Regions from separate parts of the Micromonospora nigra genome, predicted to be linked through region 2. Evidence: riboswitches for the same ligand, from Rfam matches in the RefSeq annotation. Region 2 holds a riboswitch; each other region holds the start of a gene.
The links. A riboswitch is a leader RNA that binds a small molecule or an ion and turns the genes downstream of it on or off. The one in region 2 is predicted to bind cobalamin.

Region 1 (10,031 bases), 3.1 Mb from region 2:
AGCCCGGCGGTGGCGGCGTGCCGTTCACCGATGCCGGCGAGCACGGGGCGCAGCAGCCCGTCCCATGTCGTGACGACCCCGTCGGCGGCCAGGGCGCGGGCGATGGCGTCGCTGATCGCCACCGAGTCGAGCCGCATCGCGGCGCGGGCCAACCCCCGCGCCGCCGGCCCGGCCCGGCCCACCGGGATGGTCGTGCCCCCGCCGTCGCGGGCCGCGGCGACGCGCGTCCGGGCGGTCGACGCGGCCTCCACCGGCACCGCGTCGGGTGCCTGCCGGGCCCACCGCGCAGCCTCCGCGGGGCTGACCCCCTCGGCGGTGAGCCGCCGCATGATCTCCAGGCGGGCCAGGTCGGCCGGGGTGTAGCGCCGGTGGTGACCGGGGACATGTTCGCTCGGACCGAGCCCGTACCGCTGGTGCCAGGTGCGCAGCGTCGTCACGGCGACGCCCAGCCGCCGGGCCACGACGCCCGCGCTCAGCGCCTCATCGGCCACCTGGCCGCTCCGACGCGTCATCGGCCGGCAGCCCGGACGGGTTCACGGCCGGTTCGAGGCGGCCGGCCGGTGGCCCCGAGGGGCGCAGCAGCCGGTTCACCACCCCGCCCAGCCAGGGCGCGTACGCGCAGGGCTCGGCGTCGAGGTCGGCTTCGAGGACCGTCGGGTCCACCCAGCGCAGCTCGGCCACCTCGTCCGGGTCCGGGCGCAGTGCCGCGTCCGGCCGGAAGTCGCCCCGCAGGACGTGGTCGTACTCGAACTCGACCCGGCCGGTGGTCGGGTCCTCGGCGTAGTAGATGTACACCCCGATCTCGGTCAGCTCGACCGGCCCGGCCCCCAGTTCCTCGCCCAGGCGACGGTTGGCGGCCTCGGTCAGGGACTCCCCGGGCAGCGGATGCCCGCAGCACGAGTTGGCCCAGCGCAGCGGGAAGCGGGTCTTGGTGGCTGCCCGGCGTTGCAGCAGCACCCGGCCGGCCTGGTCGACCAGGAGCACCGAGAACGCGCGGTGCAGTTGACCGGGTGGTTGGTGTGCGGCGGCGACGGTCGCCTCGCCGTGGGCCCGGCCGGTGTCGTCGACCAGCTCGACCAGGTGCCCTTCCCGGGTGGTCACCTGCCGTCTCCCGTGATCCGGTTCGCCGCCAGCCTGCCCGAGATGAGCACCATCGGGACGCCGACGCCGGGCTGGGTGCCCGAGCCGACGAAGACCACGTTCGACAGGGAACGGTGCAGATTCGACGGGCGGAACGGGCCGGTCTGGAAGAGGCTGTGCGCGGACGCGAAGGGGGTGCCCGCCGCCATGCCCTGCTCGGCCCACTCGGCGGGGGTGACGGCACGCAGCACCTCGACGCCCGCGCCGAACCCGACGTAGCCGCGCTCCTCCAGGGTCGCGATGAGTTGGTCGCCATAGCGGGCGGTGAGGTCGCCTCGCCACTCGAACGGCGCGCGTTCGAGGTTCGGCACCGGGGCGAGCACGTAGTAGGTGTGCTTGCCGGCCGGTGCCACCGACGGGTCGGTCCGGCTGGGGTTGGTCACCAGCAGCGACGGGTCGGTCATCAGCTCACCGCGCCGGATGACCTCATCGAACGTCCCCTTCCACGACCGTCCGAAGTGGATGTTGTGGTGCGCGATCCTGCCATATCCCTGCGACGACCCGACGTGCAGGACCACGCAGGACGGCGAGTAGGTCAGCCTGCGCTGGCGGGACGGGGGCAGCAGGTCGCGGTAGGCGACCGGTAGGTCCGGGTTGAGCACCACCACGTCCGCCGGGACGAACTCGCCGTCGGCGGTCACCACGCCGGTGGCCCGTCCGCCCGACGTCTCGACCCGGTCGACGGTGGTGCCGTACCGGATCTGCACGCCGTGCTTCTCGGCCGCGCCGGCCATGCCCCGGGAGACGGCGTGGATGCCGCCGCGCGGGAAGTACACCCCGGCCACCGAGTCGAGGTACGCGATGACCGCGTAGATGGCCAGCGCGTCGTGCGGGGCGAGGCCGGCGTACATGGCCTGGAAGGAGAAGATCCGCTGGGTACGCGGATCACGGAAGAACTGGTTGATCTTGGTTTGCAGTCGGCGGAAGGCGCCGTTGGCCAGCAACTTGAGCAGGTTGCCGGTGAGCAGGTCGGTCGGCGCGTCCAGGTTGCGTTCGATGAAGTCGGCCCGTTCCAGCTGCCACAGATTGCGGGCGAAGTCGACGAACCGCAGGTAGCCGTCGGCCTCCCGGGGGCCGCAGACGCGCGAGATCTCCGCCGCCATCCGGGTGGTGTCGGTGAACACGTCCAGCGTCGAGCCGTCCGGGTAGTAGGCCCGGTAGGCCGGGTCGAGGGGGGTCAGGTCCAGCCAGTCGTGCAGTTCCTCGCCGACCGCGCCCAACGCCTCGGCGATGAGGTCGGGCATGGTGAGCACGGTCGGGCCGGTGTCGAACTCGTACCCGTCCACGCCGAGCCGGCCGGCCCGGCCGCCCGGCACGGGTTCGCGCTCCAGCACCGTCACCTGCCGGCCGCTGCCGGCCAGGTGCAGCGCGCAGGCGAGCCCGCCCAGCCCGGCCCCGACGACGACCACCCGGTCGGTACGCCCGTCAACGGTCCGCACGGCGACCACCTTCCTTCACAGAGTTGCCCATCATGAACGCCGGTGGGTGGCGGCGGTCGCGAGCCCCGTCAGCGCGGTGCGCGCGGTCTCGTCGATGGCGGCCGAGTCGAGGGCGGTCAGCGCCTCGGCCACCCGCTCGTCGATCATGCGTTCCACCCGGGCGACCGCCCCGGTGTCGGCCACCAGCTCGGCCAGCCGGGTGATCTCCCGGTCACCGACGTCCGCGCCGGCGCGGTCCAGCGCCCGTCGCTGCCCGGGGCGGGCCAGCTGCCGGGCCAGCATGAGCAGGGCGGTGGGCTTGCCCGTACGCAGGTCGTCGCCGGCCGGTTTGCCGGTGGTCGCCGGGTCGCCGTAGACGCCGAGCAGGTCGTCGCAGAGCTGGAACGCCTCGCCGACGGCCAGGCCGTAGCGGGTGTACGCGGCGATCAGCGGCGCGTCGGCGGCGACGCCGGCCAGGCAGGCCCCGAAAAGCAGCGGACGCTGCACGGTGTAGCTGGCCGTCTTGTAGCGGGCCACCCGCAGCGCCCGGTCGACGGACCAGGTGGCCGGATCGTTCTCGCCGAGCACGTCCAGGTACTGCCCGGCGACGGTCTCGACCCGCATCTGGTCGTAGCAGCGTCGCACGTCGAGCAGTCGGGCCGGGGGCACGGCGGCGTGCGCGAGCAGCCGGTCGGCCCAGACCATGCACAGGTCGCCGATGAGCACGGCGACGGTCTCGCCGAACCGGCCGGAGTCGCCGCGGTGGCCGGCGGCGGCGTGCTGGGCGGCCACCGCCACGTGGGCGGTGGGCCTGCCCCGCCGGGTGGCGGAGGCGTCCATCACGTCGTCGTGCACGAGCGCGAAGGTGTGCAGCAGTTCCAGGGCGGCCAGCGCCGGCAGCACGGGGGTGACCGGTTCGGCCCTGCCGACGACCCCGTGCCAGCCCCAGTAGGCGAACGTTGGCCGTACCCGTTTGCCGCCCGCCAGGACGCAGTCGCGTGCCGTCGCGGCGAATCCGCCCATGGCTGCGTCGATCTCGGTCATCGAGTCGACCTCGCTGGCGAGGAAGCCCGCCAGGGTGTCGTCGACCGCCGTGACCAGATCCTTCGTGTACGCGGCCAGGACCGCGCGGACCGGATCGTCGCCTTCGGCCGGCCCCGCCGATGCCACCCGGAGCGCATCACCCGCAACTGCGTCGTTGGCCATGCGGCCGAGCGTACCCTAGGGTTACGAGTTGCGTCGATTGGTGCGTCGATTAACCGAGGAGGGCCGGGTGGACACAGATCTCACCGCTGCCTACGACCGTTGCCGTGAGCTGCACAGACGCCACGGCCGCACCTACTATCTCGCCACCCGCCTCCTGCCCGCATGGAAACGGCGGCATGTGCACGCTTTGTATGGCTTCACCCGGTACGCCGACGAGATCGTCGACCGCACCGAGGAGCTGCCGCCCGCCGAGCGCGCAGCGCGGCTCGACGACTGGGGCGGCCGCTTCGTCGCCGGCCTGCACGGTGCTCCGGTCGACGACCCGCTGCTGCCGGCCGTGCTGCACACCATCGCCGTCTTCGACCTCGACCGGGACGACTTCGCGTCGTTCCTGAAGAGCATGGCGATGGACCTGACGGTCACGTCGTACCGCTCCTACGATCACCTGCTCGACTACATGGAGGGCTCGGCGGCCGTCATCGGCACGATGATGCTGCCCATCCTTGGCAGCTCCGACCCCGCCGCCGCCCGCGAACCGGCCCGCCAGCTCGGTTTCGCCTTCCAACTCACCAACTTCATCCGCGACGTGGCCGAGGACCTCGACCGGGGGCGGACGTACCTGCCGGACGAGGACCTGGCCCGGTTCGGGGTCACCCGCGACGACCTGCTCGCCGCCCGCGCCGCCGGACGCACCACCGAACCGATCCGTGACCTGATCCGGTACGAGGTGACCCGCGCCCAGGAGCACTACCTGGCCGCCGCCCCCGGCATCACGCTGCTCGCCCCCGCCTCCCAGGCGTGCATGCGTACCGCCTACGCGCTGTACGGCGGCATCCTCGACGAGGTGGCCGCGCAGGACTACGACGTCTTCGTCGACCGGGCGCTGGTGCCGCAGCGCCGCCGGATGGCGGTTGCCGCCCGCGCCCTGCTCACCCCCGCCGGCACGCCGGTGACCCTGCCCGGGCCTTCGGTGCCTCCGCCCGGGCCGTCGGTGCGGTGACCGCCCGTACCGCGATCGTGCTGTTCACCCGCGACCTGCGGGTGCACGACCACCCGGCGCTGGCGACCAGCTGCGCCGCCTTCGACCGGGTGGTGCCCCTGTACGTGCTGGATCCCGCGCTGGCCGGGCTGTCGCCCAACCGCACCCGGTTCCTGCACCAGAGCCTCGCCGCGCTCCGCGACGCCCTGCGCGGGCGCGGCGGCGACCTCGTCGTCCGGCACGGCGACCCGGTGGCCGAGACGATCCGGCTCGCCGCCGAGGTGCACGCCACCGGGGTCGCCCTGTCCGCCGACGTCAGCCGGTACGCGCGCCGCCGCGAACAGCGGCTGCGCGACGAGTGCGCCCGACACCGGCTGCACCTGCGGACGTTCCCCGGGCTGACCGTGGTCGAGCCGGGGGCGCTCAAGCCCGGTGGCGGGGACCACTACCGGGTGTTCAGCCCCTACCACCGGGCCTGGGCGCGGCAGGCGTGGCGCGACGAACTGGCCCCGCCGTGCCGGGTCACCCTGCCGACCGGGGTGGTTGCCGGCCGGCTGCCCGCCCTGCCGCCGGGAGAGTCGCCCGACGCCGTCCCCGGCGGTGAGGACCAGGCGCGGCGGCGGCTCACCGCCTGGCTGCCGGCGCAGCCGCGCTACGCCGACCGGCACGACGACATGGCCGGTGACGAGACCTCCCGGCTCAGCCCGTACCTGCGGTTCGGCTGCCTGTCCCCGCTGAGCGTGGCGAACCGCGTCGACGACCGGGCCTCGCCCTTCGTCCGGCAGCTCTGCTGGCGGGACTTCTACTACCAGGTCACCGACGCCTTCCCCGGGATCTCCACCGACGCGTACCGGCGCGGGGCCACCGAGAACTGGCGGTACGACGAGGACGCCCTCGCCGCCTGGGCGCAGGGGCGCACCGGGGTGCCCGTCGTGGACGCCGGCATGCGGCAGCTACGCCACCAGGGCTGGATGCACAACCGGGCCAGACTGATCACCGCCGGCCACCTGACCAAGTCGCTCGGGCTCGACTGGCGGGCCGGGGTGCGGGTGTTCTCCCACTGGCTGCTGGACGGGGACGTGGCGAACAACTCCGGCAACTGGCAGTGGGTGGCCGGCACCGGCAACGACACGAAGCCGTACCGGGGCTTCAACCCCGTACGCCAGGCGGAACGCTACGACCCCGACGGCGCTTACGTCCGCCGCTGGGTGCCGGAGCTGGCCGCGATCGCCGGCCCGGCCGTCCACCAGCCCTGGCGGCTGCCCACCCCGCCCGACGGCTACCCGCCGCCGCTGGAACCGCCCGGCCCCACGCCCACCTGGCTGCGCTGACACCGACCGGGTGCCTGGCTGCGCTGACCCGGACCGGGCGGCGGGTCGTCGGGCGGCCCCTGGGCGATCGTGGCCCGGTGCCGGGAGCGACAGGGCGGAGCCGTGCCCGGTTCAGTCAGCGGGGGCCCCGTGCCGGCCGGCACCCGCCGCGAAGCGGGCCGCGCCGGGCATCGCGTCCGTGGCGAGGGCGACCAGGCCGAACTCCAGTTCGACGGCCATCGCCTGCGGCTCCGGCAGGCCGGCCGTGGCGCGCACCGCCGCCCGGTCGGTGCGCAGGCAGGTCTGCGGGTGCCGGGCGATCTCGGCGGCGAGCCGCTCGGCCGCCGTCCTCGCCCCACCCGGCGCGACCAACCGGTTGACCAGCCCCATCGCGTACGCCTCGTCGGCCGCCACGGGCCGGCCGGTGAGGATCAGGTCCATCGCCCGGCTCTCCCCGATCAGCCGGGGCAGCCGGACGGTGCCCCCGTCGATCAGCGGCACCCCCCAGCGTCGACAGAACACTCCGAGCGTGGCGTCGGACTCGGCCACCCGCAGGTCGCACCAGAGCGCCAGTTCGAGCCCGCCGGCCACCGCGTGACCGGAGATGGCCGCGACCACCGGCTTGCCGAGGGCCATCCGGGTGGGGCCCATCGGCCCGTCCCCCTCGGTCTCCACCCGGTTGCCGCTGGGTGTGCCGATGGCCTTCAGGTCGGCACCGGAACAGAACGTGCCGCCAGCCCCCCAGAGCACGGCCACCGCCGCGTCGGGGTCGGCGTCGAAGGCGCGGAACGCGTCCGCGAGGGCGCGTGCGGTGGGACCGTCGACGGCGTTGCGCGCCGCCGGCCGGTCCAGGATGACGGTGGTCACCGGCCCGTCGCGTTCCACCCGTACGCCCACCCGCCCAGCATGCCGCACGTCCCGCCCGGCAGCCAGCGACGAGCGGGCCGGCGCTAGCATCGCCGACGGCACATCATGTGAGGTGCCCCGCGCGAGCGGGGAGAATCGGGAAGCCGGTGCGAATCCGGCACGGGCCCGCCGCGGTGACCGGGGAGCCACCGTCCACGCGCGCAGCGCAGCCACTGGCCCAGCGGCCGGGAAGGCGGACGGCCAGGCGTCGATCCGGGAGTCCGAAGACCGGCCTCGCGTCAGGTGCCCACGCCTGCGGCGTGGGCCGAGCGCAGCGGGAGCCTGCCATGGACCTGTACGACGCCATCCACACCCGCCGGGACGTACGCGCCCAGTTCACCGGTGCGCCGGTGCCCGAGGAGACCCTGCACCGGATCCTGGCGGCGGCACACGCCGCGCCGAGCGTCGGCCACTCCCAGCCGTGGGACTTCGTGGTCGTCCGGGACCCGGAGACCCGGCGGCGGTTCCACGAGCACGTGCACACCGAGCGGGACGTCTTCGCGGCCACCCTGGACGGCGAGGCCGCCGACCGGTTCACCCGCATCAAGATCGACGGGGTGCTGGAGTCGACCCTGTCGGTCGTGGTCACCTACGACGCCGCGCGCGGCGGACCCGCCGTGCTCGGCCGGCACGCCATCGCCGACGCCGGGCTCTACTCGGCCTGCCTCGCCATCCAGAACCTGTGGCTGGCCGCCACCGCCGAGGGACTCGGCGTCGGCTGGGTGTCCTTCTACCGCGAGGCCTGGCTCGCCGGGCTGCTCGGGATCCCCGCCGGCATCCGCCCGGTGGCCTGGCTCTGCCTCGGCCCGGTCAGCCACCTGGAAGCCGTGCCCGACCTCGTCCGGCACGGCTGGCGGCGCACCCGCCCACTCGCCGAGGCCATCCACGAAGGTCGCTGGCAGTCTGGTCGCTGACCGTCCCGGAGCGCAATTCATCCTCCGCGACCGGTTTGTGACCTGGAACGTCGGGAAGTCGGTACGGGTGCGAGCACTGATGAGGAAGATCGAGCAGGCATCCGGGCTGGACCGGTTCGGTGACCGGTTGCAGAAGGTCGTGCAGGGCACGCTGCGGGGGCAGCGGGTCCGCGACCTGCTGCACGGCGTGTGGTTGGGGCACCCCCTGCACCCGGCGATGGTGCAGGTGCCCGCGGGCGCGTGGATCAGCACCGCCGTGCTGGACCTGTTGCCCGGCCAGCGGCGGGCGGCCACCACGCTCACCGCGGTCGGCACCCTGAGCGCCCTGCCCACGGCGGTGGCCGGCCTCAACGACTGGGCCGCCCTATCCCGTGAGCAGCGCCGGATCGGCCTGGTGCACGCCGCCTCCAACACGGTCGGGCTGGCCCTCTACGCGGGCTCGCTGGCCGCCCGGCTCTCCGGTCGGCACAACCTCGGCCGTACCCTCGGCTGGTTCGGCCTCGGCGCGGCCGGCGCGGGCGCCTACCTGGGCGGCCACCTGGCCTACAAGCAGGGCGCGCAGGTCAACGTGAGTGTCTCCGAGCTGCACCGGATCAGCGACGGCTGGCACTCCGTGGTCGACGTGATCGACCTGCCGCAGCGGGAACTGATCACCCGCAGGGTCGACGACGTCTCGCTGATCCTCTACCGCCAGGGCGACGAGGTGACCGCGATGCTGGAGCGCTGCCCGCACCAGAGTGGACCACTGGGCCAGGGCGAGGTACGCGAGATCGACGGCCACGCCTGCGTGGTCTGCCCCTGGCACGGCAGCGCGTTCCGGCTCGCCGACGGCGAGGTCGTGCACGGCCCGTCCCCGAACGACCAGCAGATCCTGCCCACCCGGATCATCGGTGGTGTCGTGGAGGCCCGCCTGCCCTGACCGCGGGCTCGGGGGCCTCAGTCGCGGCGGTGCCTGCCCGCGGGCAGCTCGCGGTGCTGCTGTGCCCGCACCTGCGTGGTCGGGGCCACCGCCGCCGTGGGTCGCCGACGCAGGCCCAGCACCGCGCCGATCTGCGCGCCGACGATGCTGGCCACCGCGAGGACGGCGGAGACCGCCAGCGGCCGGTTCACCCGGTCCGGCTCTCCGGCCCGGGCCGCCCCGACCGTCACCAGCGGGTGATCCCCGGCCGGACGCTGCGCCGGAGGCTCGTCGGGGTGGGGGGCGGACTCTCCCGGTCGCACCTCGGTCGGCGCTTCCTGCGCGCCGTCGTGGTTCTCCGGCACGTCGCGGGTCGCGTCGTCCCGCGGGGTGGCCTGCTCGGGCGCCGGCCGGGGTTCGGCCCGGGTGACCAGGCGACCGGTGGCGTGCCGGCGGGCACCCTGGTCGTCGGCCTCGGCGGGCAGCGCGAGCAGCTGGCCGGGTCGGATCCGGTCGGGGTCGTCGAGGCGGTTCATCGCGGCCAACTGCCGGTAGTCGTCGAAGTCGTCGAGGTAGCGGTCGGCGATCTCGCCCAGGTAGTCGCCCCGGGCCACCCGGTAGACGGGGGCGTCGGAGGCCGGCGGCGTGGCTGCCATCGCCACCGCCGGTCCGGCAGTCAGCGGTCCGGCAGCAACCGGTCCGACCGCCGCCGGGGGCGCGGCCATCGCCGGTCCGGCCACCGCCGGGGGCGCGGCCATCGCCGGGGCGTACCCCGGGGTGGTGGCCAGTGTCGCGGCGCTCGCCGCGACCGGGCTCGCCGCCAGGATCAGCGCCACCGACCCGACCAGCGCGGCGGCGGCCCGCTGCTGGCGGCCCATCCCCGGCAACCGGGGCGCGGGACGGCGCACCACCTGTGCACCCAGCTCGACCAGCACGGACAGCGCGAAGGTGGCCCAACCGAACCAGCCCGCCAACGCCAGCGCGCGGAGGAACAACTGCCCGTCGTCCCGGCTGGTGAGGGTGGAACCGGCCTCGGCGAGGGTGGGCACATGGTCGGGCAGCGGGTTCCCGGCCAGGGCGAGAAGGGCCACCGGCCCGCCGACGAGCAGGGCGGCGAGCACGACGAGCGCGCCCAGCCCGGTGAGGACGTGTCCGGTCCGGCGTAGCGGGGACCGACCCGAAGCGGCCATGGCTACCTTCCCTCCCTAGGGTGCCCCGGTCAGCGGCCGCGCGGTCGCCTCCCCGGAGACGGTGACGGTG
Region 2 (10,031 bases):
GACGTGCTGGGCCGGTTCCTGCGCACCCTCGGCATGCCGGGCAACGCCGTACCGGCGGATCCGGGGGAGGCGACCGCCTGCTTCCGGTCAACGGTCGCCGGCCGCGGCATGCTGGTGGTCCTCGACAACGCCCGCGACGCCGCCCAGGTCAGACCGTTGCTGCCGGGGGACGAATCGTGCACCACCCTGGTGACCAGCCGGCGGATACTCGCCACCCTGCCGCACAGCCGACACCTCGCGGTGGAGCTGCTTTCCCGCGAGGCGGCGGTGCGGCTGCTCGCCGCCGAGTGCGGCGCCGAACGCGTCGCCGCCCAACCGGAGCAGGCCGACCGGCTCGCCGAGCTGTGCGGCCTCCTGCCCCTGGCGTTGCGCATCGTGGGGGCCCGGCTGGCGAGTCGTCCGCAGTGGCCCCTCGACCGGCTCGTGGCGCGGCTGACCGACCCCCGGCACCGCCTCGACGAACTGGAGTACGACGACCTCAGCCTGCGGGCGTCGATCCAGCACGCGTACGCGGCGCTGACCGGCGGTGACGAGCGGGACCGCCGGGGTGCCCGGATCCTGCGACTGGTGGGTGGCACCCGGCTGCCGGTGGTCAGCGCGCGGGCCGTCGCCGCGCTGCTCGGTGAGCCGGTCGCGGTGGCCGAGGACACCCTGGAGCTGCTGGCCGACCAGCGCCTCGTCGAGCCCCGCCGGCCGGGCACGTACGCCATCCACGACCTGCTGCGACTGTTCGCCGCGGAACGGGCGCAGGATGAGCCGACCGCCGACCTGGAGGCCGCGCTGGGCCGGCTGACGCAGCTGTACCAGCTCGGCTCCCGCGACGTGACGCGGCTGGCGAACGCGGGCTGGTCACCGACCGCCGGATCGGAGCCGCCCGCACCGGCCTGGCAGGAGTCGCCCACCACCCCGGAACAGGCCGCCCGGTGGCTGGCCGAGGAGCACGCCAACATCGTCGCGGCCTTCACCCAGGCGGCGGAGGGCGGCCCCGCCACCGCCCGGCTCGCGGCGCTGCTCGCCTGGTCCAGCGCGGCGGCGCTGCGCCGGCACGGCTACCGGCACGAGGCGGTGCGTCTCATCGACGGCGCGGCGACGCTGACCGACACGCTCGGGCTGCCCCTGGAACACGCGGCGGCGCTGTTCTACCGGGCCAGCCTGAACCGGGGCACCGGCGATCCGAGCCGGGTGGAGGCGGACCTGCTGCGGTGCCTGGAACTGGTCCGGTCCCTCGACGACCGGGACCGGATCTCGGCCTGCCTGGAAGCGTTGGGTGTGCTGCACTACCGTACGGGTGCCCTCGATCGCTCCCTCGCTCACCACGACGAAGCGCTGGCGCTACGCCGGGCCTCGGGGAAGCCACTGCTCGTTGGTGCCAGTCTCAGCAACTCCGCCCAGGTGCGGATGGCCGTCGGCGCGCAGGAGGAGGCCTTCGCGGGGGTCGAGGAGGCGCTGCGCATCGCCCGGGAGATCGGCGCGGTCGGCCTAGAGGGCGCGGCGCTGAGCATGTGGGGTCAGCTGCTGTGCCTCGCGGGACGGTGGACCGAGGCGCTGCCCGTGCTCACCGAGGCGGTCGCGGTGACGGAACGCGCCGGGGACCTGCCGTCCCGCAGCGAGGCGCACCTGGCGCGGACGGCCGCCCACCTGCGACTGGCCGATCCGGTGTCGGCGGCCCGTGACGCCGCCGAGGCGGGGGACCTCGCCGCCCGGTTCGGCGACCGGTACGTGCTGGCGGTGGCGCGGCACGCCGCGGCCCGCGCCGCCGAAGCCACGGGTGACTGCGAGGCCGCCGGGCGGTCGACCGCCGAGGCGCGGGAGTTGCTGCGGTCCCTGCCGGGCTACCGCGAGCCGCACTACGAGCTGTTCTTCGGGCCGTTCGCGGCGCGGTAGGCGCGGCTGTGCGACCCGTGCGGGCTGCTGCGCGGCGCAGCGCCGCGGCCGTGGCGCCGCCGGTGGACCAGGCCATGGCGTTCGTCACCGTGACGGGCCGGCTTCCGGGCGTTAAGGTGACGCTGCCGTGGTGTTCGGGAAGCCGGTGTGATGCCGGCGCGGCCCTCGCCACTGTGATCGGGAAGTCCGCGGCCCTCGTCGTGAAGAGGTCACTGGGCGTACGCGCCTGGGAAGGCCGGCCGTGGACGCACCTCCCGTCAGCCAGGAGACCGGCCACGGCACTGCGATGACCCGTCCACGAGGTGCTGGAAGGCGGTCCCGATGCGCGTGCGCGCTGTGCGGCCCCGTGTCTCCCGGTGCGTTGCCGCACCGTTGTCCCTGCTGTTGGCCCTGGCCGGCTGCACGACCACCGCCTCGCCGGGGCCGCCGGTCGCCGCCGGGCCGGTCGCGTCGTCCAACTGCGGCACGCCGGTCGAGGTGACCGCGCCACCGGCGCGGGCGGTGACCCTGAACCAGCCGGCCACCGAGATCATGCTGGCGCTGGGCCTGGCCGACCGGATGTCCGGCACCGCCTACCTCGACGACGAGATCCTGCCGGAGTACGCCGCGGCCTACGCCACGGTGCCCGTGTTGGCCGACCGGTACCCGTCGGCCGAGGCACTCCTCGCGGTCGAGCCCGACTTCGTCTACGCCTCCTTCGCCAGCGCCTTCGGTGACGAGGGGGTGGGCGACCGGGGCGAGCTGGCCCGGCTGGGCATCCCGACCTACACCTCCCCGGCCGGCTGCGCGAAGGAGCACCGCCCCGGGGCCCTGACCGTGGAGGACGTCTTCACCGAGATCCGGGAGATCGCTGCGGTCTTCGGGGTGCCGCAGCGGGCCGAGGCGCTGGTCGCCGAGCAGCGGCGACGGATCGACGCCGCGTCGTCGGCCGCCCCGGCCGGCGGCACCGTGCTGTGGTGGGACGCCGGTACGGACGCCCCGAGCGTCGGTGCCTGCTGCGGCGCACCCGGCATGATCATGAAGGCTGTCGGGGTCACCAACGGCTTCGCCGACCTCCCCGGCAGCTGGGCCGCCACCAGTTGGGAGACCGTGGCCGAACGCGACCCCGACCTCATCGTCCTCGTCGACGCGGCCTGGGACCCGGCCCCTGACAAGCAGGCGTTCCTGCGTCGCCACCCCACCCTGCGCAACCTGCGCGCCGTCGCCGGACAACGGATCGTCACCATCCCGTTCTCCGCCACCTCGGCCGGCATCCGCAACGTCCTCGCGATCGAGGCGCTCGCCGCCGGGGTCGCCGCGCCGCGCACCAGGACCGACCGCTGACCGCCGTCACCGCCCGCCCCAGTGCGGGGCGGGCGGCCGGCGCGCTGCTGCCCGGGGCGCTGGCCGTGCTCCTGCTGGGCTCGATCGGCGCGGCGGTCACCGCCGGTCCGGCCGACCTGTCCCTGAACACGGTGTGGACGGTCGTCGCCGACCGGCTGGGCCTGGTGCGGGCGGAGGTTCCGCTGCTGCGCGAGCACATCGTCTGGCAGTTGCGCCTGCCCCGGGTGCTCGGTGCCGCGCTGGTCGGTGCCGGGCTGGCCGCCTGCGGCGCCGTCATGCAGACCGTGACCCGCAACCCGTTGGCCGATCCGTACCTGCTGGGGGTGTCCTCCGGTGCGTCCCTCGGCGCGGTGGCGGTCGTCGTGCTCGGCCTCGGGGCCGGGGTCGCCCGGCTCACCGGCGGTGCCCTCGTCGGAGCGCTCGCCGCGTTCGCGCTGGTGATCGCCGTGGCCGGCCGGGCCGGCGGACGGGCCCCGACCCGGATGGTGCTCGCCGGTGTCGCCGTCGCCCAACTGGCCGCGGCCGGCACCTCCCTGGCCATCATCTGGGCGGCCGACCCGCACGCCACCCAGAGCATCACCTTCTGGCTCTCCGGCTCGTTGGCCCGCGCCGACTGGGCGGCCCTCGGCTGGGCCGCGCCGGTGTTCGCCGGCGTGCTCGGTGTCGTCCTGGCCCACGCCCGCACGCTCAACGCGTTCGCCTTCGGTGCCGACGCCGCGGCCACCCTCGGCCTGGACGTCACCCGGGTGCGGTGGCTGCTGCTGGTGGCGACGGCGCTGCTGACGGCGGTGCTGGTGGCGGTCAGCGGGGCGATCGGCTTCGTCGGGCTGATCCTGCCGCACGCCGCCCGGCTGCTCACCGGACCGGACCACCGCCGGCTGCTGCCGGTGGCGGTGCTGGCCGGGGCCATCTTCCTGGTCTGGGTGGACACCGCCGCCCGCACCCTGTTCGCGCCGCGCGAGTTGCCGGCCGGTGTCCTCACGGCGCTGGTGGGGGTGCCGGCCTTCGTGCTGCTGCTGCGTCGACGGGAGGTGCGGGGCTGATGCTCGCCGTCACGGATGTCGCGGTGTCGGCGCGGGCCGTCCGCATTCTCGACGGGGTGACCTGCGCCGTCGCAGCCGGCAGTCTGGTGGGGCTGCTCGGTCCCAACGGCTGCGGCAAGACCACCCTGTTGCGAGCCGTCGCCGGTCTGGCCAGGCCGCATCGCGGCGAGGTGGCGCTCGACGGAGACCCCGTCGCCGGGCTGCCCCGCCGGGCCGCCGCCCGCCGGATGGCGCTGGTCGCCCAGCACGCCGAGACCGACCTCGACCTGACCGTCCGGGACGTGGTGCTGCTGGGCCGCATCCCGCACCGGCGGTCGCGCTGGGCCGACAGTCCCACCGACCTGTCCGCGGCGGCCGGGGCGCTGGGTCGGGTGGGTCTCGACGGGTACGCCGACCGGCGCTGGCACACCCTCTCCGGCGGGGAGCGTCAGCGCGTCCAGCTCGCCCGCGCGCTGGCGCAGGAACCCGACCTGCTGCTGCTCGACGAACCCACGAACCATCTCGACGTGCGGCACCAGCTGCACCTGCTGCACCTCGTGCGCCGTGCCGGGCTGACCACCCTGGCCGCCCTGCACGACCTCAACCTCGCCGCGATGTTCTGTGACGCCGTCGTGGTGCTGCGCGCCGGGCGGGTCGTGGCCGCCGGTCCGCCCGCCGAGGTGCTCACTCCCGGGCTGATCGCCGAGGTGTACGAGGTGCGGGCCGACGTCGCGGCGCACCCGGTCACCGGCCGGCCCGTGGTCACCTACCATCCGCCGGTCGACGGGGAGGACGCGTGAGTCGGCACGTGCTCCTCGTCGCCCGCGCCGTGACCCACCACGGTGGCGAGGCGACCGTACGCCGGCTCGCCGTCGACGTCGCGGCGGTCGTCGGGGCCCCCGTCGTCGCCTGCTTCCTCGACGGTGCGGCACCGTCGCTGCACGACGCGCTCGACGCCGCGGCGGACGCCGGGGCGACGGAGGTGCTGCTGGTGGCGACCCACCTGCCGCCCGACCGGTACCTCGACACCTGGCTGCGCCGGGCCCACGCGGACTGGGCCGCGGGCCGGCGGAACCCGCCCCCGACATCGGTGGCCCTGCCCCTGGCCGAGCAGCCGGCGCTGGTCACCGCCGTGGTGGCGGCGGTCGGCGGGCCGGTCACCCCGTTGACCGGCCGACCGGGCCCGTTCCGCGCTGCCGCGTGGACGGCCGTGCCCCGGCACCGGCACCACGTCCTGGTCTGCCGGGGGCCGCGGTGCACCGCGTACGGCGCGAACGACGTGGCCGGGGCGTTGACCGGGCGGCTCGCCGCCCACGGCCTCGGCGACGACGACGTGCTGGTGACGTCGACGGGCTGCCTGTTCCCGTGCAGTATCGGACCGGTCGTGGTGGTGCACCCCGACGACAGCTGGTACCCGCACGTCGACGTCGGGTTGGCCGTCCGGATCGTCGACGAACACCTGTGCGGGGCAGGGCCGCTCGACGGACGGCCGCCCCGGGCCGGCGGCACTGGTGATTTCGCCGATGCGGCGCAGGTGGACCGCGCCGAAGACTGACGCATGTCGATACCGCCCACCCGCTAGGGAGTGCCCGGCATGCGATCACCCACCACCACCCGTACCCACACCCTGCGCTCGGCCGTCGCCCGGTTCGCGGTGGCCGCCGTCCTGGCCGCCGGCGGCGTCCTGGCGCCGTCGCCCGCCGCGCAGGCGGCGGCCAACCCGTACGAGCGGGGCCCGGCTCCGACCTCCGCGATGCTGGAGGCCAGCCGCGGCCCGTTCGCCACCTCGTCGACCAGGGTGTCCTCACTGAGCGTCAGCGGCTTCGGCGGCGGCGTCATCTACTACCCGACCAGCACCAGCGAGGGCACCTTCGGCGGCATCGCCATCTCGCCCGGGTACACCGCCTCCTGGTCCAGCATCGACTGGCTCGGGCCGCGCCTGGCCTCGCACGGGTTCGTGGTCATCGGCATCGAGACGAACAGCCGGTTCGACCAGCCGGCCAGCCGGGGGCGGCAGCTGCTGGCCGCGCTGGACTACCTCGTCGAGCGCAGTTCGGTGCGCAGCCGGGTCGACGGCTCGCGGCTCGCCGTGTCCGGGCACTCGATGGGGGGCGGGGGCAGCCTGGAGGCCGCCGCCGAACGCCCGTCGTTGCAGGCCGCCGTGCCGCTGGCGCCGTGGAACCTGGACAAGACCTGGTCCGGCCTGCGGGTGCCGACCCTGATCGTCGGCGGCGAGACCGACACCATCGCCCCGGTCTCGTCGCACTCGGAGCCGTTCTACAACAGCATCCCCGCGTCGTCGGAGAAGGCCTACCTGGAGCTGAACGGCGCCGGGCACTTCTTCCCGCAGTCGGTGAACACCCCCACCGCGAAGCAGATGGTCTCCTGGCTCAAGCGGTTCGTCGACAACGACACCCGCTACGAGCAGTTCCTCTGCCCGGGGCCGACCGGCCTGGCGATCGAGGAGTACCGCGACACCTGCCCGCACTCCTGATCCGAACCCGGGGCGGTCGCCGGACGGCGGCCGCCCCGGTCCGCGTCCGCGCCGCCGTCTTCCGCTCGCCGGGTCGGCGGCACTATATTGCAGTGCCAGTGCAAAATACCTGATCGGAGGTGCGCGTGTCCGAGCACACCGCCGACCGCCTGCGCGCCCGGGTCGCCGCGTTCCTGCGAACGCACGACCAGCGGGGCGACCGGCTCGGCTTCCTGCGCGCCCGGTTCGACGCCGGGCTGGCCTGGGTGCACCACCCGCCCGGGCTCGGCGGGATCGGTGCACCGCAGCACCTGCAACCGGTGGTCGACGAAGCCTTCGCCCGCGCCGGTGCGCCGGACAACCGCCCCCGGCGCAACGGCATCGGCCTCGGCATGGCCGCGCCGACCCTGCTCCGGCACGGCACCGTCGAGCAGCGTGACCGCTGGCTGCGACCGATGTGGACCGGGGAGGAGGTGTGGTGCCAGCTGTTCAGCGAGCCGGGCGCCGGCTCCGACCTGGCGGCCGTCGCCACCCGGGCGGTGCGCGACGGCGACGACTGGGTGGTCGACGGGCAGAAGGTGTGGACGTCGCTGGCCCACCGGGCGCGGTGGGCCATCCTGCTCGCCCGCACCGACCCGGCCGCGCCGAAACACCGGGGCATGACCTACTTCGTCTGCGACATGACCGCGCCGGGCGTCGAGGTGCGGCCGCTGCGGCAGCTCACCGGCGAGGCCGAGTTCAACGAGGTCTTCCTCACCGGCGTCCGGATCCCCGACACCCGACGCGTCGGCGCGGTCGGGGAGGGCTGGCGGGTCGCCCGCACCACCCTGATGAACGAGCGGGTGGCGATCGGCGGGCGGGCCCTGCCCCGCGAGGGCGGGATGATCGGCCTGCTCGCGCGCCGCTGGCGGGAACGGCCCGAGCTGCGCACGGCCGGCCTGCACGAGGAGGTGCTGCGGTCGTGGGTGCGCGCCGAGGCCGCCCGGCTGACCGCCCTGCGCCTGCGCCAGCAGCTCGCCGCGGGGGAGCCGGGGCCGGAGGGCTCGGCACTCAAGATCTCCTTCGCCGGGCTGGCGCAGCGGATCAGCGGCCTGGAGGTGGAGCTGCTCGGCGGGCAGGGGCTGCGCCACGACGAGTGGACCATGCACCGCCCCGAGGAGCCGGACCTGCTCGGGCGTACGGCCACCTACCGCTACCTGCGGGCGAGGGGCAACTCGATCGAGGGTGGCACCTCGGAGATCCTGCGCACCATCATCGCCGAGCGGGTCCTCGGCCTGCCGGCCGAACCCCGGGTGGACCGATGACCGACCTGCTCTACAGCGAGGACGAGGAGGCGCTGCGCGACAGCGTCCGCGCCCTGTTGACGACCCACGCCCCGTGGCAGCGGACGCTGTCGCGGATCGAGGGCGACGAGCCGTACGACGCCGCACTGTGGGCGAGACTGGCCGGCCTGGGGGTCACGGGCCTCGCGGTGCCCGAGGGGCACGGCGGCGCGGGAGCCGGCTTCCGCGAGGTGGCGGTGGTGCTGGAGGAACTCGGTCGGGCCGTCGCGCCGGTGCCGTACCTGGGCGTCGCCGTGGCGACCCGGGCGCTGTTGGCCGGCGGCGCGACCGACCTGCTGGGCCCGCTCGCGGCCGGGCGGTGCAACCCGGTGCTGGCGGTGCCCTTCGCGGCGGGGCCCGACCTCGGGCCGCGTCCGGTCGCGGTCGGCCCGGGGCCGGCGCTGTCCGGCGAGGTGGCCGGGATCGCCGACGCCCTGCCCGCCGACGTGCTGCTGGTGCCGGCCAGCGACGGTCTGTACGCCGTGGACGCCGCCGGCCCCGGCGTGCGGACCACCCCGGTCGTCTCGCTCGACCCGACCCGGACGCTGGCCGACGTCACGCTCGCCGACGCGCCCGCGCGGCTGGTCGCCGGGGGAGCCGACGCCCGGGCGGCGGTGGCCGACGCCCTGACCGCGGGCGCGGTGCTGCTCGCCTCGGAACAGGTCGGGGTGGCCCAGTGGTGTCTGGACGCCACGGTGGAGCACGTCGGGGCGCGACACCAGTTCGGCCGTCCGGTCGGTTCCTTCCAGGCGGTCAAGCACCGGCTGGCCGACGTGTGGGTCGAGGTCTCCGAGGCCCGGGCGGTGGCGCGGTACGCCGCCGACTGCCTCGCCACGGCCGACCCGGACACGGCCGTGGCGGCGGCGTTGGCGCAGGCCTACTGCGGGCCGGTGGCGGTGCGGGCCGCGGAGGCCGCCGTGCAGTTGCACGGCGGGCTGGGGTTCACCTGGGAGCACCCGGCGCACCTGTACCTCAAGCGCGCCAAGAGCGCCGCGATCGCCTTCGGCACCGCCGACCGGCACCGCGCGTGCCTGGCGCGGCTGGTCGACCTGCCCGGACCGGTCGCGTCGTGAGCAGGCGGTCCGAGGTATTGACGAGGCAGTCGAGAAACGTACACTGCCAGTGTAATAACTTCCCGGGAGTGGGGGACGGATGACGGAGCAGGGGCTCGCACTGCACCACATCGGGGTGAGCTTCGGTGGTCTGACCGCCCTCGACGACGTCTCGCTGCGGGTGACCCCGGGCCGGGTGGTGGGCGTGATCGGCCCCAACGGGGCCGGCAAGACCACCCTGTTCAACGTCGTCTGCGGCTTCGTCCCGCCGCAGACCGGGACGATGACCCTCGACGGTCGGCCCTTCCGGCCCCGGCCCCACCGGCTCACCCGGTCGGGCATCGCCCGCACCCTGCAGGGCACGGGTCTGTTCGCCGGGTTGACGGTGCTGGAGAACGTCATGACCGGCGCCTCCCACACCGCCCGCGCCGGTCTGGCGTCCGCCGTGCTCGGCCTGCCCCGCAGCGACCGCGACGAGCGCCGCCTGCGCCAGCACGCCCTCGACGTCCTCGACACCCTCGGCATCGCCGGGCACGCCGACGCCGCACCGGGAACCCTGCCCTTCGCCGTACGCCAGCGGGTCGGCCTGGCCCGCGCCCTCGCGGCCCGGCCCCGGCTGCTCCTGCTCGACGAGCCGGCCGGTGGCCTCGGCGCCGAGGACATCGCCGAGCTGTCGGAGCTGGTGCGCGAGCTGCCCCGCCGTGCCGTCGACCCGTGCGCGGTGCTGCTCGTGGAGCACCACATGGACCTGGTGATGTCGGTCTGCGACGAGATCGTGGTCCTCGACTTCGGCCGGGTCGTCGCCACCGGCACCCCCGACGAGGTCCGCGACGATCCGGCCGTGGCCGACGCCTACCTCGGCGCGGCCGTCGACGAGGCCACCGCATGAGCGCCGACCTGCTCGCCGTCGACGGCCTCGTCGCCGGCTACGGGGCAGCACCCGTCCTGCACGCCG
Region 3 (10,031 bases), 5.6 Mb from region 2:
GGCCGGTTCCGGCTTCGCCCACAGGCCCCGGTCGGCGGCCTCCAGGAGCCGTTCGGTGATGCCGCGCAGCGCCCACGGGTTGGCCGTCTCCAGGAACTCCCGGGTCTGCGCGTCGAAGACGTACGCGGCGGCGAGGTGCTCGTACATCCAGTCGTCGACCACACCGGCGGTGGCGTCGTAGCCGAACAGGTAGTCCACGGTGGCGGCCAGCTCGAATGCGCCCTTGTAGCCGTGCCGGCGCATCGCGGCGATCCACCGTGGGTTGACCACCCGGGCGCGGAACACCCGGCGGGTCTCCTCGCCGAGGGCGCGGGTCCGCACGTCGTGCGGCATCGCCGAGTCCCCCACGTACGCGGCCGGGGCCGTGCCGGTCAGGTGACGGACCATCGCCACCATCCCGCCGTGGTACTGGAAGTAGTCGTCGGAGTCGACGATGTCGTGCTCGCGGGTGTCCTGGTTCTTCACCGCCACCGCGATGCGGGCGAAGGACCGCTCCATGTCGGCGCGGGCCTCCCGCCCGTCCAGGCCCCGGCCGTAGGCGTAGCCGCCCCACACCGCGTACACCTCGGCGAGGTCGGCGTCGTCGCGCCAGGTACGGGCGTCGATCAGGGGCAGCAGTCCCGCCCCGTACGCGCCCGGCTTGGAGCCGAAGATGCGGGCGGTGGCCCGCCGGGCGTCGCCGTGGCCGGCGAGGTCGGCGGCGACGTGCGCGGCGACGAAGTTCTGCTCGGCGGGCTCGTCGAGCGCCGCCACGCACCGCACCGCGTCGTCGATCAGCGCGACGACGTGCGGGAACGCGTCGCGGAAGAACCCGGAGATGCGCACGGTGACGTCGACGCGGGGGCGACCCAGGTCGGCCAGCGGCACCACCTCGAACCCGGTGACCCGCCGGGACCGGTCATCCCAGGTGGGGCGGCAACCGAGCAGGGCGAGCACCTCGGCGACGTCGTCGCCCTGCGTGCGCATGGCGCTGGTGCCCCACACGGTGAGCCCGACCGCGCGCGGGTACTCCCCGGTGTCGGCGACGTGCCGGGCCAGCAACGAGTCGGCCAGGGCGACCCCGACGTCCCAGGCGTTGCGGGACGGGATGGCCTTCGGGTCGACGGAGTAGAAGTTGCGGCCGGTGGGCAGCACGTTGACCAGACCCCGGGTGGGCGAGCCGGACGGGCCGGGCGGAACGAACCGGCCGTCGAGCGCGCCGAGCACCCGGTCGATCTCGTCGGTGGTGCGGTCGAGGCGGGGCACCAGTTCGGCGGCGGCGAAGCGCAGCACGGCGGCGGCGTCCGGCACGGGAGCGCCGACGACCTCCGCGACCACCGCCTCGGCGTCCTCGGCATGCCAGCCGAGGGTTTCCATGCCGACGACCAGGCGCCGGGCCATGGCCTCGATCAGGTCGACCGCGTCGGCGGCGGTGACGGCCGGCCCGTCGACGGCGTCGGTCAGCTGCGCCGGCACGGCGATCCGCCGCCCCGGCTCGGCCAGCAGGTCCGCCTCGTCGAGGCCGACGCTGGCGGCGAGGGCCTGCCGCAGGCCGGGTAGGGCGCGGGTCCCGCCCCACACCTGGGGGGCGCGCAGCACGGCCAGGACCAGGTTGACCCGCGTCTCGCCGGTGGGCACGGCGGCGAGCACGTGCAGGCCGTCACGGATCTGCACGTCCTTGACCTCGCACAGGTACCCGTCGAGGTGCAGCACGAAGTCGTCGAAGTCGTCGGCGGCGGGCATGTCGGCCTGGTGCAGGTCGTGATGCAGCTGCGCGGCGCGCACCAGCTCCCAGATCTGGGCCTGCACCGTGGGCACCTTCGCCGGGTCGAGGGCCTGCACGGTGGCGTACTCGTCGAGAAGCTGTTCCAGCTTCGCCAGGTCGCCGTAGGTCTCGGCGCGGGCCATCGGCGGCACCAGGTGGTCGACGACGACGGCGTGGGCGCGCCGCTTGGCCTGGGTGCCCTCGCCGGGGTCGTTGACGATGAACGGGTACACCAGCGGCAGGTCGCCGAGGACGGCGTCGGGGGCGCAGTCGGTGGCCAGTCCGAGCCCCTTGCCCGGCAGCCACTCCAGGGTGCCGTGCTTGCCCAGGTGCACCACGGCGTCCGCGCCGAACCCGCCGTCGGCGGCGGGCGCGGCCAGCCACCGGTAGGCGGCCAGGTAGTGGTGGCTGGGCGGCAGGTCGGGGTCGTGGTAGATGGCGACCGGGTTCTCGCCGAAGCCGCGCGGCGGCTGGATCAGCAGGGTCACGTTGCCGAAGCGCAGTCCGGCGAGCACGATGTCGCCGCCGTCGGTGTACAGCCCACCGGGCGGCTCGCCCCAGTGCTCGCGCATCCGTTCCCGCAGCGGCGCGGGCAGCCGGTCGAACCAGCGCCGGTAGACGTCTCCCGGCACCCGCGCCTCGGCGGCGGCCAACTGGTCGGGGGTGAGCCACTCCACGTCGTGCCCGCCGGCGGCGATCAACGCGTGGATCAGCGCGTCGCCGTCGCCGGGCGGCGGACCGTCGCCGAGGTGGTAGCCGGCGTCGGCCATCGCGGCGAGCAGCCGCACCGCGCTGGCCGGGGTGTCCAGACCCACGGCGTTGCCGACCCGGGAGTGCTTCGTCGGGTACGAGCTGAGCACCACCGCCACCCGCCGATCGGCGTGGGGGACGTGCCGCAGCCGGGCGTGCCGCACCGCGATCCCGGCGACCCGGGCGGCGCGTTCGGGGTCGGCGACGTACACCGACAGCCCGTCGGGGTCGATCCGCTTGAACGAGAACGGCACGGCGATGATCCGGCCGTCGAACTCGGGGATGGCCACCTGCATCGCGGCGTCCAGCGGGGACAGTCCGGCGTCGCTGCCGGCCCACTGCTCCCGGGTGCTGGTCAGGCACAGGGCCTGGATGACCGGGACGTCCAGGGCGGCCAGCGCGCCGACGTCCCAGGCGTCGGGGTCGCCCCCACCGGAGGCGTCGGCGGCGACGGTTCCACCGGCGGCCAGGACGGTGACCACGAGGGTGTCGCAGCGGGCGAACAGCCCCAGCGGGCCGGCCCCGGCGGTCAGGCCGCGCAGGGATCCGCAGTGGATGGGCAGCGCGTTGCCGCCGGCCGCCTCGACCGCGTCGGCCAGCACGTCGACGAAGCCGGTGTTGCCGGCCAGGGCGTGCGCCCGGTAAAAGACGATGCCGACCGTCGGGCGGTCCGGGCGGGTGGGACGGTCGCCGTGCACCCCGTAGGCGGGGGTGGCCGCGGGCGGGGCGAAACCCTCGCCGGTGAGCAGCACCGTGTCGGACAGGAAGCGGGCCAGCTCGCCCAGGTTGTCGGGGCCCCCCTCGACCAGGTAGGCCAGCGCCTGGGTGGCCACCCCCGACGGCACGGTGGAGGCCGCCATCAGGTCGGCGTCGGGCACGGCCTCGCCGCCGAGCACGACCGTGGGCACGCCGGAGGCGAGCACCGCGGCGAGACCGTCGGGCCACGCCTGCCGGCCGCCGAGCAGGCGTACGACGGCGAGGTCGACGCCGTCGAGCAGAGCGGGCACGGCGTCGGTGGCGACCCGGGCGGGGTTGGCGAGCCGGTAGTCGGCGGCGCTGGCGCGGGCGGCCAGCAGATCGGTGTCGGCGGCGGACAGCAGCAGGATGCGCACGTGTGACTCCGTACGGTGACGCGAGCCGGCACCGTGGCACCGGTGGCGCGGAAGGGAGTGGTCGCGGCGGTCAGCGGACGCGACGAGCCGGCGGCACGCTCACCTCGGGGTGGACGGCGCGCGGGGACGGCGCGGCGCGGACCTCAGCGGTGAACGACGGTGGGGGTGGGGCCAGGAGCCGGGCCGGCGACCACGGGCCGGCCGGTGGAGCCGAGATCGGCGAGACGGTCGTCGAGCGACCGGGGACGCGTAGCGTCGGTACGGCAGAGGCCAGGCCTCATCGGGGTCCTCCTCGGGTGTCCACGCCCTGGGGTCACGCTCCGACGGCCGAAGTATCCTGGCTCCCGGATCGACGCTCACCCCCGGCCTTCCAACCGTGCACCCACGGCCGTGACTCACGAGGGGGGATCGCTCCCCGGTGACAGTGGCGGGACCGCGCCGGAATCGCACCGGCTTCCTTCACTGCCGTCAGGCCGCGAATGCTGCCACACCCCGCCGGGCCGGTCAACGTGACGGGACCGCACAGGGAGCCGGCGCCCGGATGACGGGAGGCACGGCGATGCCCCCCGACCAGGCGCGGGAGGCGGTCGGCGGCTGATCCCGCTCAGCAGGCCCGGCGTTCCGGATGGGACCGGTTCCAGGCCCGCATGCGCTCCGGATAGCCGGTACGCTCCGCCTCGTACAGCGGCACGGCGTGCTTGCGGGCGATGCCACCGGCCGTGCGCGGGGTGCCGGTCCGGCGGCGGATCCACTCGCCGTCGTGGGCGATCGCCACGACGGTGGTGTCGGTGGCGGTCGTCTCGGGTTCCAGGTAGAACTCCACTCCCCGCCGGCTGGTCACGAACTCCTCCAGCGCGGCCAGGTCCTCCCTGGTCGCCTCGCGGTCGAGCTTCGTCGGGGTGCCCTGCGCGGCACGCGGCCGTCGGCTGAACCAGCCCATCTGCGGCTCCTTCCCTCGGCTCACCCCAGTGCACCACCCTTGCCTGGCAGGTCACTGGGTGTGCGCTGGGAGCCGGCTCGGCGCTAGGATCGTCCGGTGATCGGGGCCGCCGCGCGGGACAACGCCGCCTGGTGCGACCTGGTGTGCCGGGCGCACGGTCTGACCGGCGTGACCGACGCGGACGCCTGGTCGGTGTCGCGCCGTTCGCCGCCCTGGTACCCCGACGCGGTGACCCTTCGCCCCGGCGTCGACCCGGCAGCCGTGCTGGCCCGCATCGACGACGGCCCGGGGGCGTCGGTGAAGGACAGCTTCGCCGACCTGGACCTGACCCCGCACGGATTCCGGGTGCTGTTCGAGGCGACCTGGATCCACCTGCCCCCGGGGCCGACGCCGGGCGCATCGGAGCTGACGCCGGTGGTCACCAGCGAGCAGTTGACCACCTGGGCAACCGCCCACGGCGGCGGCCCGCTGTTCCGGGCCGCGCTGCTGGCCGAACCCGGCGTGCGCGTCCTGGGCCTGCCGGACGGGCACGGCGGGTGGGCCGGCGGCGCGGTGCTGCACACCGGGGGCGACGTGGTGGGGGTCTCCAACGTCTTCGCGGCGGACCCGACGGCGGCGCCGCGGGTGTGGGCCGGGGTGTGCGCGGCGGGCGCGGACCGCCACCTGGTCGGCTACGAGCACGGCGGCGACCTTGCCGTCGCCGTCGCGGCCGGGTTCCGGGGCGTGGGACCGTTGCGGGTCTGGCTGCGCTGATGCCCGGCGGGGGCGGCGGCCCGCGGCGGGTCAGTCGGCGGCGGGTCAGTCGGCGGCGGGTCGGTCGGCGGTCTTGGGAGCGCCCTCGTCGCGGCCCGCCGGCGGGCGCAGCACGGGCACCAGCGCCAGGGTCGGCACCAGCAGCAGGGGCACCACCAGCAGGGCGTGCAGCGTGCCGACCCGGTCGCCGAGCAGGCCCAGCAGCGGCGGGCCGCCCAGGAACGCGGTGTAGCCGATCACGGCGACCACGCTGACCCGGGCGGGGGCCCGGTCCTCCTCGTCGGCGGCGGCGCTCATGCCGACGGGGAAGCCGAGGGATGCGCCGATCCCCCACATCGCGACGCCGACGACGGCGACGGGGCCGGAGTTGGCGAGAACCGCCAGGCCGGAGCCCACCACGGCGAGCAGGATGGTGGCGGTGAGCACCCGCACCCGCCCCCAGCGGTCCAGGGCCACCGTGCCGAGGGTGCGGCCGAGGGTCATGCCGACGACGAAGACGCCGAACGCGGCGGCGCCGGCCGCCTCGCTGACCCCGTACCCGTCGATGAAGGCCACCGCGAGCCAGTCGTTGGCGCTGCCCTCGGCGAAGGCCATCACCAGCACCAACAGGCCGACGAGCAGCGTGCGCGGTTCCCGCCAGGCGGCGATCAGGCCACCGCGGCGGGCCGCCGCCTCCGTGCCGCCGGTGGTCTCGGCGGAGGGCAGGAACACGCGGGCGCCGGCCAGCGTGCCGGCGAGCACCACCGCCGCGAGCACGGCCAGGTTGACCGCGATGGGGACGTCCAGCCGGGCGGCGGCGGCGCCGAGACCCGCGCCGGCCACGGAGCCGAGGCTCCACGCCGCGTGGAACCGGGGCATGATCGTCCGGTGGAGCCGACGCTCCACGGCCGCACCCTCGATGTTCATGGCGACGTCGCAGGTGCCGGAGCCGTAGCCGAGCGCGGCCAGGCCGACGGCCACCCCGACGAAGGACCCGGCGACCTCGGCGGACACTCCGACGACGGTCAACCCCACGGCGACGAGCAGGGTCGCACCGACGACAGTGCGGGCGGTGCCGAGACGCTGGGCGACCAGTCCGGCGGTGGGCATGGCGAGGATCGCGCCCACGCTCATGGCGAGCAGGAGCAGCCCGAGGCGGCCGGCGGTGAGGCCGAGGGCGTCCCGCACGGCGGGCACCCGGGCGAACCAGGAGGCGACGGCCAGACCGTTGAGGGCGAAGACCACCGCCACGCCCGTGCGCGCGGCCAGCACGGCCCGGGGTACGACATTGGGGGGCACCGGGTCGGCGGCAGGGGCGACGGCGCGGCTCACGAACGGGTCCTTCCTGCGGGATCGTCCTGCGAACCCTCCCACACCCGACCCGTCACGACCAGCACGATTCCCGCCCCTTACCGGATCGCGGCACTGCCGGGCCGCCGGTGCGGCCGGCCGCTGCCCGGCCGGCCCGGTCAGCGCGGGCGGCCCGGCTGGCGAGTCGGGCGGCCGGCGGCTCAGGCTGCCACGCCACAGCGTTCGGCCAGGAAGTCCTCCCAGTTCCGCCGGCCGAAGGGCCGGTCGGGTGCGAGGTTGGCCCCGGCCCGGAAGGCTCGGGCGGCCCGACCGGGCAGGCGCACCGGCACGATCGGCCGCCGCCGGCCGGCGGCGTGCAGGTAGGCCCGCAGCAGCTCGTCCATGCCACGCACCTGAGGGCCACCGATCTCCGGCACGAGTCCGGACGGGTCGCCGAGGGCCAGCTCGACCAGTCGGTCCGCGACCTCGGCCGCGTCGATCGGCTGGAACCGGAAACCGGCCAGGGCCGGCATCACCGGCAGCCGCGTCAGGCCGCGGGCCATCGTGAGGATCAGGTCGTGGAACTGGGTGGCCCGCAGTGTCGTCCACGGCACGGGCCCGGCCGCGACGACCCGCTCGGCGGCGGCCTGTGCGGCGTAGTAGCCGAAGATCCGGTCCAGCGGGCCGGTCACCGGGATCCGGTCGGCGCCGACGACGGAGATGTTCACCAGGTGGCGTACGCCGGCACGGGCCGTCGCCGCCGTTATCCGGCGGGCCTTCTCCTCGTCGCCGGCGGCGCTGCCCGCACAGTGCACGACGACCTCGACGTCGGCCAGGGCCGCATCCACACCCACACCGGTGTGCAGGTCCCCGACGACGTGGGTGACGCCGTCGGCGGACTGCCGGCTGCGGCGGGAGAGCACCCGGACGGTATGCCCGGCGGCGCGCAGCCGGGGCACCACGAGTTGCCCGAGGGTGCCCGTGCCGCCGGTGACGAGGATGGGTGAGGTCATGGCCGCTCCGTTGTGGTCGCCACCGGCACCCGCGCCGGTGGATCCGTCGATCATCGGGATCGACGGACGGGCGGACCGGAACGTGACGGCTGCGGGGTGCGACCGATCCCACACCGGGTCGGGCGGAACCTGATCAGGCGGAACTAAGTCCGGCGTGCCGCACCTCGGGGCGACACGCCCGGCCGCCGGCCCGGAGGGACACCGGACCGGCCTGACCGGCACGCGGACCGGTCAGCGGGGCATCTGCCGCCAGGACGGGTGGGTGCCCCGCCAGGCGTCGGCCAGGATGAGTGCCGAGGTGCGGCTGGTGCACTCCTGGACGCGGGAACGCCCCGACGCGCCGCCGATCTGCGCCTCGACGTCCCATCGCTGTCCGTCCGTGCGGATGTACACATCTCGGCGACCGCGGGGTGAGCTGTCGCCGTTCCACCAGTGCTGTTCGACCATCACCAACCGACCGTATCCGAACCCCCACCCAGGTCGGAAGGCCACCTCAGGCCACTGCCCCTCAGCCGTCCCTCCGATGGACGGCCTCGGCCAGTCGGACGACCTCCGGTGAGGCGAGGAACGGGGCGAGCACCTCCCGCGTTCCGGGCGTCAGCGGACGACCGTCGAGCACCTCGTCTCCGGGCAGGAACAGCATGGCGGCCCCCTCACCGAGGACCACGTCCTCCTGGCGGGCCCGCGTCGCGGCGCAGAAGTAGTGCTTCACGCGGCGCTGCTCGGGCAGTTCCTGACGGACGAGCAGCCGCAACCCGACCGGCGCGGGCAGCCCGGTCTCCTCCCGCAGTTCGCGCACCGCCGTGTCCTCCGGGCTCTCGCCCGGCTCGCCGTGCCCGCCGGGCAGCCCCCACATGTGCGGATGGTAGGTCGCGGCACCGTCGCGCAACTGCATCAGGATCCGACCGTGCCGGTCCACGAGCAGGACGCAGGAGATCGCAACGAGGTCGGCCGAATTCATGATCGGAATTGTAGTACACAATCCCTCCAGAATATCGCCGTGATCTGTCAGAGCGAACCGGCCGAACGTGACGAGGCGTCGGTAAAATCGGCGACTGCCTTGTGACCGATCGCCGACTGCTTTCGTGACGACGATCACACACACTGTCGTCATGAATACGGGTTCCGGGCTCGGTCGAATGATCCGCGGCGCGCTGTGTCTCGCCCTGGGGATGACGCTCGCCGGATGCCTGGAATTGAACGCCGGGCTGGACGTGAGCCGCGACGACACGGTCTCCGGCCAATTGCTGCTGACCGCGCGGAAGTCGATCCTGCCGAAGAACAAGACGCCGGACCAGGGGTTCGCCGACCTGCGCCGGTACGTGCCCGCGCTGCCCGTCGGCGAGGAGTCCCGGTACGAGGACGCACAGTCCGTCGGCGCACAGATCAGCTACGACCGGGTGCCGCTGCGGGAGTTCAGCACCGAAAGCATGAAGCTGATCCGCGAAGGCGACCGATACATTTTCACCCTCGGTCTGGACCTGTCGGCGTATCAAGGAAAGATCACCGAACTCAAACCGTCGGAGCAGACGGGGATCATGCGTCTGACGGCGTTCGAGATCTCCGTGACGTTTCCCGGCCGTGTCCTGGACGCGAACGGCACCGTCAACGACCGCTCCGTAACCTGGAAACTGGTTCCCAACCAACCGAAACCCACCGAACTGCGGGCCGTGGCCCAGGCCCCGCCGCGTCCCTCCGCCGCCGGCGGGTCGACGGGCGGAATCCCCTGGCCGCTGGTCGTCGCCGGGGTCGCCGTCCTGCTCGTCGTCGCCGTGCTCGTCGTCGTGCTGCTGCGGCGCCTCCGTCCGTCCGGTCCGGGTGCCCCGGACGAACCGGGCACCACCACGACGCCGGCCGTCACGGCCGGAACCGCACCGGGCCCGGGCTGACCCGACCCGGCCGGCCGCCCCGACCGTTCCCGTCCGCCCCGACAGACGGGCCCGCACCACCACCCGCGACACCGCAGAACCGAGGGGGACCGGCAATGGACGACCTCTACACCTGGGCCGCGTTGGGCAGCCTCACCGGCGCGAGCGCCGCGACCCTGCTCACCGCCAACGTCGTCGGCGGACTGATCGGCCCACGCGCCGACCCCGCCCGCAAGTGGATCGCGCTGGGCGTCGCCCTGGTGCTGTCGTACCTCACCGCGGCCTTCGCCAGCGATGCCGGAGCCGAGAAGTGGATCATCGCTTTCTTCAACGGGCTGGTCGTCTTCTCCGCCGCCCTCGGCATCAACCAGCTGCCGGCCCGCCGGCAGAGCACACCGACCGGTGTCGCACAGGGCGGCGAACCCCGCTTCAACCGCCCCTGGGCCTGAAGGGGCCTCGTCATGGGTTACGGATTCGTCAGCGCACTTGTTCACACCGTCGCCGCGGCGGTCCTCGGTCTGCTGGTCGGCGGGCCGGTCGGGCTGCTGGTCGGGGCGGGGCTCGGCCTCGTTGTCGGTGGTG

Region 1: linked by a shared signal. The riboswitch ahead of bluB (5,6-dimethylbenzimidazole synthase) and the one ahead of GA0070616_RS01220 (ABC transporter substrate-binding protein) in region 2 are both predicted to bind cobalamin.
Region 3: linked by a shared signal. The riboswitch ahead of cobN (cobaltochelatase subunit CobN) and the one ahead of GA0070616_RS01220 (ABC transporter substrate-binding protein) in region 2 are both predicted to bind cobalamin.

What each region holds. Positions count from the first base shown of each region.
Region 1 covers NZ_FMHT01000003.1:3,198,624-3,208,654, forward strand. Annotated here, with positions in the region: gene GA0070616_RS13605 (MerR family transcriptional regulator) at 1-491, opposite strand, end outside; gene idi (isopentenyl-diphosphate Delta-isomerase) at 481-1,101, opposite strand; gene crtI (phytoene desaturase family protein) at 1,098-2,579, opposite strand; gene GA0070616_RS13620 (polyprenyl synthetase family protein) at 2,610-3,764, opposite strand; gene GA0070616_RS13625 (phytoene/squalene synthase family protein) at 3,832-4,764, shown strand; gene GA0070616_RS13630 (cryptochrome/photolyase family protein) at 4,761-6,074, shown strand; gene GA0070616_RS13635 (crotonase/enoyl-CoA hydratase family protein) at 6,186-6,950, opposite strand; cobalamin riboswitch at 7,014-7,210, shown strand; gene bluB (5,6-dimethylbenzimidazole synthase) at 7,247-7,873, shown strand; gene GA0070616_RS13645 (Rieske (2Fe-2S) protein) at 7,953-8,792, shown strand; gene GA0070616_RS13650 (LysM peptidoglycan-binding domain-containing protein) at 8,810-9,961, opposite strand; gene GA0070616_RS13655 (hypothetical protein) at 9,977-10,031, opposite strand, start outside.
Region 2 covers NZ_FMHT01000003.1:111,836-121,866, reverse strand. Annotated here, with positions in the region: gene GA0070616_RS01225 (AfsR/SARP family transcriptional regulator) at 1-1,884, shown strand, start outside; cobalamin riboswitch at 1,996-2,176, shown strand; gene GA0070616_RS01220 (ABC transporter substrate-binding protein) at 2,206-3,207, shown strand; gene GA0070616_RS01215 (FecCD family ABC transporter permease) at 3,273-4,250, shown strand; gene GA0070616_RS01210 (ABC transporter ATP-binding protein) at 4,250-5,029, shown strand; gene GA0070616_RS01205 ((2Fe-2S) ferredoxin domain-containing protein) at 5,026-5,784, shown strand; gene GA0070616_RS01200 (alpha/beta hydrolase family protein) at 5,824-6,723, shown strand; gene GA0070616_RS01195 (acyl-CoA dehydrogenase family protein) at 6,849-8,006, shown strand; gene GA0070616_RS01190 (acyl-CoA dehydrogenase family protein) at 8,003-9,097, shown strand; gene GA0070616_RS01185 (ABC transporter ATP-binding protein) at 9,177-9,965, shown strand; gene GA0070616_RS01180 (ABC transporter ATP-binding protein) at 9,962-10,031, shown strand, end outside.
Region 3 covers NZ_FMHT01000003.1:5,760,353-5,770,383, reverse strand. Annotated here, with positions in the region: gene cobN (cobaltochelatase subunit CobN) at 1-3,606, opposite strand, end outside; cobalamin riboswitch at 3,915-4,091, opposite strand; gene GA0070616_RS25275 (hypothetical protein) at 4,211-4,546, opposite strand; gene GA0070616_RS25270 (hypothetical protein) at 4,643-5,299, shown strand; gene GA0070616_RS25265 (MFS transporter) at 5,345-6,610, opposite strand; gene GA0070616_RS25260 (SDR family oxidoreductase) at 6,790-7,581, opposite strand; gene GA0070616_RS25255 (hypothetical protein) at 7,813-8,028, opposite strand; gene GA0070616_RS25250 (NUDIX hydrolase) at 8,090-8,542, opposite strand; gene GA0070616_RS25245 (LppM family (lipo)protein) at 8,694-9,470, shown strand; gene GA0070616_RS25240 (hypothetical protein) at 9,566-9,898, shown strand; gene GA0070616_RS25235 (glycine zipper family protein) at 9,911-10,031, shown strand, end outside.